One region of the Paenibacillus sp. J22P143 genome, then DNA from elsewhere that is predicted to be linked to it. Evidence: predicted binding sites of a transcription regulator. Region 1 holds the regulator's gene; the other holds the start of a gene.
The links. The regulator NrdR, encoded in region 1, represses ribonucleotide reductase genes. The targets are predictions, from matches to a motif close to AACACNATATATNGTGTT.
Positions count from the first base shown of each region.

Region 1 (3,370 bases):
TGTGTGCTTATTGTCATGGGACTTTTGAAAATGCTATAGTTCACTATCAATGAACTTTTAGGAGGGAAGAGCTTATGAATATCGGCTTAACAGGCGGTATTGCCTGTGGAAAAAGTACGGTTAGCCGTATGCTCGTTAGCCGTGGCGCCCTTTTAATCGATGCCGATCAGATTGCTCGTGATGTTGTCGAGCCTGGCAGCCCTGTTCTTGAACAGGTTGCTGCGCATTTTGGACAAGCTGTGATTGGAACGGATGGATCACTGCAACGCAAGAAGCTTGGTGAAATCATCTTTGGATCCCCTGAAGCGCGAAAGCAGCTGGAGGGGTTGCTTCATCCCCCTATTCGCGCAAGGATGCGTGAACAAATGGCATCGTGTGAACAGGACTATCCCGCGAAGCTTGTTGTGGTTGATGTTCCTTTACTTATAGAATCGAATTTGGTCTCCATGTTTCAGGAGATTATGGTTGTTTATATTCCGCGCCACTTGCAATTGGAACGACTGATGCAGCGAGATGGCTTGTCAGATGAGACCGCGCAGCTTCGGCTTGATGCCCAGATGCCTATCGAGGAGAAACGTAAGCTAGCGGATATCGTCATTGATAATAGCGGGACTTGGGAAGAAACCAACATGAGGGTAGAGCGGTTTTGGGTAGGGAAGGGATTAGCATGACGTTCTTTCGGAAAAAGCGAATGTTTGCTCTTCTGCTTATTGTTTTTGTCATGATCCTCTTCATGAATAGCGCAAAAATAGGTAGAAAGCTATACCCCATCTACTTTCAGCAGGAGATTAAGCAAAGCGCGGCGAAACACAATATAGATCCGTTTCTGATTGCAGCTATTATTCGGGTGGAAACGAATTATCAATATCATTTAGAATCGAGTAAAGGAGCCTTAGGGCTCATGCAGCTTATGCCTGACACAGCCGATTGGATTGTGGAATCTTCAAATTTAGGGCCTCATACACAAGAAGATTTGCTTCGTGTGGATATTAACATTTATTTAGGGTCATGGTATGTAAATTGGTTGATCAAGCATTATAATGGGAATTTAGTCTACGCGATAGCAGCGTATAATGCAGGCCAAGGTAATGTGAATAAATGGAAAAATAATGGCGTTTGGGATGGAACAGAGTCGAATATCCGTGATATTCCGTTTGGGGAAACCCGTCATTATGTGCAGCGCGTCCTCTATTACTATGAGAAGTATACCAAGCTTTATACAGAGCAATGGCAGGATGCAGCTGCCTAGTCTAATCTAGTCTTGCCGCACAAAACAAAGAAGCATTGGACTAGCTCCTAATGGAGCGTAAAGTCCAATACTTCCTGTGTGCAGAGTCAAAAGCGTGTGTTTTCAAGATTACTTGAATTGACCTGCTAGAGATTGTTCTGCGATTTGTACCAGGCGACGAGTAATGCTACCACCAATAGATCCAGTGTCACGAGAAGTCATGTTGCCATAGTAGCCATCTTGTGGGATAGCAATACCAAGCTCTTGAGCTACTTCGTATTTCAACTGATCCAAGGCTGCATTAGCTTGTGGAACGACTAAAGTATTGTTTGAACTCATGTCTGTTCACCTCCTTGTCGGTTGGTAAATCTATTGTGTGCAGAACACCAAACTTCAAGACATGTAACATCTGGTAAAGATATTTCCAAGAGAGAAAGGAGATGAAAGCGAATGAAATGCCCGTTCTGTGACCATTCTGGTACGAAGGTGCTTGATTCGAGGTCTGCCAATGAGAATAAATCCATTCGTCGGCGCCGTGAATGCGAGAAATGCGCGCGAAGATTCACGACTTTTGAAATGGTAGAAGAAACGCCTTTAATTGTGATTAAAAAAGATGGAAGTCGGGAAGAATTTAGTCGTGAGAAAATTTTACGGGGCTTAATTCGCGCTTGTGAAAAAAGACCGGTTTCCATGGAGCGGCTAGAGATGCTCGTCTCCGAAGTCGAAATGCAGCTTCGTACTACGGCTCATGCCGAAGTCGATAGCCTTGGCATTGGTGAAATTGTGATGGAGCAATTGTACCCCGTCGATGAAGTGGCCTACATTCGCTTCGCCTCTGTATACAGGCAGTTCAAGGACATCAACATGTTTTTGAAGGAGTTAACGCAAATATTGGGAAAGCATGACGTCGGTCTACTCCGCGATAAATAAGTAGCGCATACTCTACGTAAATAGCCGCTTCGCCTTGTGAATGATTTCATAAGGCGAAGCGGCTTTATATGTTTTAACTTTGCTTGGGAATTCAGATGATGACACGAATTGATTTGTTTTTTTTCGAAATGTGACAAAAAATAAAAAAAAGACAGCGGTGATCCCGCTGTCTTTTGCTGCTTCATGACGGAGAAGTCAATAAACACGCCACCTCATGAGCTTTTAAAAAAAATTTAATCTATTGACATCAACCGACTGTATTTTTGAATGCGATAAGGCATAATTCGTTTATTGAGTGCGATTGTCCAATTCACTTCGAAGAAACTGAATGAACCGGATGGCTTCTTCAGTTGTTAATACGTTGTTACCAAATGTAAAGGAGAACATGTCCAAAATATCACTTTCTGGGAGATGTAAATGATCGATTAATTGCTTCACATCTAAGCTCATATTGCCGTCAATCATTATTTTACTCACGATTCAGATTTCCTCCTTTGTCGGACTGCCATAATCGGATGGAGGTGGTAGCTGGCTGACATATCGGACTGTAATAGAAATACCAATGTAGTCCCTTTAGCTTTGCGTCACCACTTTTCAATGGGTTTGCCCTTTTCATACCGATAATCGCTCTTATGAAAACTATATCACAGGTTAGGTTTGACTTGCTATTAATTACATTAATTCGAAGGATGGTTGAAATATATGTCCGTCAATAGCCCAAAATCCAGAAAAATGATTCAAGAATTGGATATTGTTAAGGTTGCGGAGGCGTTAGGCATTGATCAAGATCGCTTAATCGCTTATGTCTATTCTCGTCCAGAAGCTATTAACGCATATGTCGAAATTACGCCTGTATCCCTTCGGGTCCTACCTAACCCAAATGAGAAAGCACCGCAACTATAAGTTGCAGTGCTTAAATGAACAAGATTAAACCATTATTTTACAAATATCATTCGTAAATTCAACTGGATCCTGCAGCGGCAAGCCTTCGATCAGGAGAGCTTGATTGTACAAGAGCGCTGTATAGAGGTTCAACTTCTCTTTATCTTTCTCGAAAGCATCCTTCAAGGAAGCGAAAACATCGTGGTTGACGTTGATTTCCAGTACCTTCTCGGCTTTCACGTTCGGGTTGTTCGGCATTGCGTTCAAGATTTTTTCCATTTCGATGGTGACATCGCCATCTGTGGATAAGCAGACAGGATGCTTTCTCAA
Region 1 covers NZ_JCAUAQ010000002.1:581,420-584,789, forward strand. The annotation lists gene AC58PQ_RS06260 (MntP/YtaF family protein) at 1-39, shown strand, start outside; gene coaE (dephospho-CoA kinase) at 75-671, shown strand; gene AC58PQ_RS06270 (lytic transglycosylase domain-containing protein) at 668-1,249, shown strand; gene AC58PQ_RS06275 (alpha/beta-type small acid-soluble spore protein) at 1,358-1,567, opposite strand; gene nrdR (transcriptional regulator NrdR) at 1,679-2,158, shown strand; gene AC58PQ_RS06285 (hypothetical protein) at 2,447-2,635, opposite strand; cyclic di-GMP riboswitch class I at 2,679-2,776, opposite strand; gene AC58PQ_RS06290 (hypothetical protein) at 2,861-3,061, shown strand; gene htpG (molecular chaperone HtpG) at 3,086-3,370, opposite strand, start outside.

Region 2 (3,370 bases), on a different contig from region 1:
TCGCGCTAGGCCTTGGAGTTGAACTCGTTGAGTCGTCTTTGACGGACTATGAAGTTGAACTAACGGAGCGTCTTGTAAGTGAGAAGTATGGCACGGATGAGTGGAATTTACGGCGGTAGGGGATGGAAGGGATGAAAAGAACGGCTCCGCTGTCCTTCTAGGACTTGTGCGTTTATGGGGGAATCTAGCCGAAATATGATGTGGAACATCGATGTTCTTTCAAGCAAGGGACTGCCCGCATGTAGATGGATCTACATGCGGGCAGTCCCTTGTATATGCTAGAGGATTACATCCTAGCTGCTTATGGCATACTGATTTGAGTTGAATCACCTCAACACCTCAACACAAGGCAAACCTCCTCCAACCCTGCTCCTCGGAAGAGGAATAATGCAAAAGTTATCGCATCAATCCACTGGAATTGGTGGCTGACGGGATGAAATGATGCATAATTGCGTCAATCCGCTGGAACTGTGGGGGATGAATCGATAATGATGAATTGTTAAACTATTCGCGAGCCTATTTCGGATTGCCATTTACCTTAGACATATTTTGGGGTCCAATTTTCCAGTTACTCTATTTCTGAGGGCTGTGGAATCAGGAAAAGTTCCCGTAATTGCACGTAGAAAAGACAGTCCCAGTCGCCATGTCAGATGGCTTCTGAGGCTGCCCATTTGTGTTTAACCAAGTACCAAGCGGTCATCCGAAAGCTTGTTACCGCTGATGTTCTCAAACTCACCGAGAAGCTGCTCCGCTGTGAGATCTCAGAGTGTCGGGAAATTGGAAGGACTGCGATTGATGGTTAAAAGTTAGGGTGATATTCGGGGATGGATCCTTTTAGTTGAGAAAGGTTCTTTCAAATTCAGCTTGAAGTTTCTGGGTGATCGGCCCAGATGTACCTGTACCTATGGTTTGTCCGTCGATTTGTACAATCGGTGTGATTTCTACTGTCGTACCGGAGATAAAAGCTTCATCCGCTTGAAGAAGCTGCTCGGTCGTAAAGGCTTGTTCTTTAACTGGTATTTCTAGCGCATGCGCTAGTCGCAATACCACCGCACGCGTAATACCATGCAAGATCAGATGATTCGCAGGATGAGTGTAGAGAACCTGATTTTTAACCATCATCAGATTCGAGGCACTGCATTCTGTCACTGTGCCTTCCCGATGCAGCACGACTTCTTGCACATCATGATCAAGCGCAGCTTGTTTCGCGAGGACATTAGGGAGTAGATTCAAGGTTTTGAGATCGCATCTAAGCCACCGAATATCGGGCTGCGTGATGGCTTTGATTCCGTTCTGAATCGTGACTAACGGACGTTTTACCTCAGAGCAGTAGGCCAATAAAATGGGCTCAGCCTGTGTCGGGAAAGGATGCGCACGAGGGGCCTCACCCCGGGTGATTTGCAAATAAACCGTGCCTTCGATGAGGTTATTTTGCTGAATAAGCTTGTTTAGAATGTCTATGATTTCTTCCCTCGAGTAAGGTAATTGAAGACGAACTTCGCTGGCTGTGCGAACGAGTCTTTGCATGTGTGCTTCGCCCTCATAAATGAGTCCATTGTAAACGCGAAATACTTCATAAATGCCGTCACCGAAATAATAGCCGCGATCATCAGGTGAAATCTGAATGTCCTTTTTATGTACGAATTCATTTTTATAAAAATACATGTGGGCGCGCTCCTTCATAAAAAAATATTTACGGAACATATGCTCTAATAAATGTCCTGATGTGGTATCCTACTAATAGGGTATCAAAGGAAGAGTGCCGCGTCAAAGCTAGCAAATTCAATAGAAGATTACGAAATTTTATTTTTAGGACTTTTGCCAATGGTTGAACCATATCTTGTGTAGTATAATATTATGGCGATACCATATATTGTGAATTGTTGGAAATCGTTTCTTGCAATTCGTATCTTAATTGCAGCTGAAAATGCAGTCTATTGGGAGGATTATGTACATGGGGAATGTTTTTGAGAGTAAGAAGCTAACGGGATTGAGTGAAAAGATATTTTTGGATCGGTATGCACTTAAGAATGCAGATACGAGTCATGCGAAGGTGGGAGATACCGTTCTCGTTCTGACCAAGGATGATCCCAAATTTCCAGCCAAAGAGGTTGGCGAAATTACGAGTCGTGAAGGAAATACCGTGAAGGTTCGAACACGCAGCGGGGAAACCGTAGAATCTGCCGTTGAGAAGCTAACGTTAAATATGGAAAAAACACCGGAAGAAATGTGGGATCGCTTGGCAGGCGCTATGGCATCGGTCGAGAAGACAGCGGAGAAGCGTCAGGAATGGACAGATAAATTCAGATACATTCTGAACGATTGGAAGCTTGTACCAGGGGGCCGTATTGCCGCTGGCGCGGATGCGAGTGATGAATTGACGCTATTTAACTGCTACGTTATTCCATCGCCGAAGGATAGTCGTGGCGGTATTATGAGCACATTGTCCGAAATGACGGAGATTATGTCACGCGGCGGTGGCGTCGGGATCAACCTATCTTCACTTCGTCCGAGACGCTCGGTGGTGAAAGGGGTAAATGGATCCTCCAGTGGTGCTGTCTCTTGGGGCGGTCTATTTAGCTACACAACAGGCTTGATTGAGCAGGGCGGAAGCCGTCGCGGCGCGTTGATGCTGATGATTAATGATTGGCATCCCGATTTGGAGGATTTCATTACGGTGAAGTCTACGATGGGGCAAATTACGAACGCGAACTTATCCGTGTGCGTCAGTAATGGCTTCATGAAAGCTGTGAAGGAAGATTTGGAGTGGGAGCTAGTTTTCCCAGACACGACGGATCCTGAGTACAATGAACTGTGGGATGGTAATTTAGATGCGTGGAAGAAATTAGGCAAGGCTGTTAAGCCTTATCGTACTGTGCGCGCGCGTGATGTTTGGCACTCGATCATTGAGTCGGCGTGGAAGTCGGCAGAGCCAGGCGTTGTCTTCTTGGAATATTACAATCAAATGTCGAACAGCTGGTACTTCAACCCGATTATCTGTACGAATCCATGTGGGGAGCAGGGACTTCCAGCTTGGGGCGTTTGTAACTTGTCTGCGATTAATATGTCCAAATTCTATGATGCTGAGAAGCAAGATGTGGCATGGGATGAGTTGGCAACAGTGGTACGCTACTCGACACGATTCCTAGATAATGTTATTGATAAAACACCTTATCATTTTGAAGAAAATCGTGCGAATCAGCAAAATGAACGTCGCGTAGGACTGGGTACAATGGGGCTTGCTGAGCTTATGATCCTATTGAAAATTCGTTACGGCAGTCCGGAATCTCTTGTGTTCTTGGACAAGATTTATGGGTTCATGGCGAGAGAAGCTTACTTGGCTTCAGCTGAAATAGCAGGTGAGAAAGGA
Region 2 covers NZ_JCAUAQ010000023.1:37,533-40,902, forward strand. The annotation lists gene AC58PQ_RS23300 (lipoate--protein ligase family protein) at 1-119, shown strand, start outside; gene dat (D-amino-acid transaminase) at 835-1,665, opposite strand; gene AC58PQ_RS23310 (adenosylcobalamin-dependent ribonucleoside-diphosphate reductase) at 1,955-3,370, shown strand, end outside.
Region 2: a site for NrdR is predicted at 1,863-1,880, ahead of AC58PQ_RS23310 (adenosylcobalamin-dependent ribonucleoside-diphosphate reductase). Genes of this name have one in related genera too.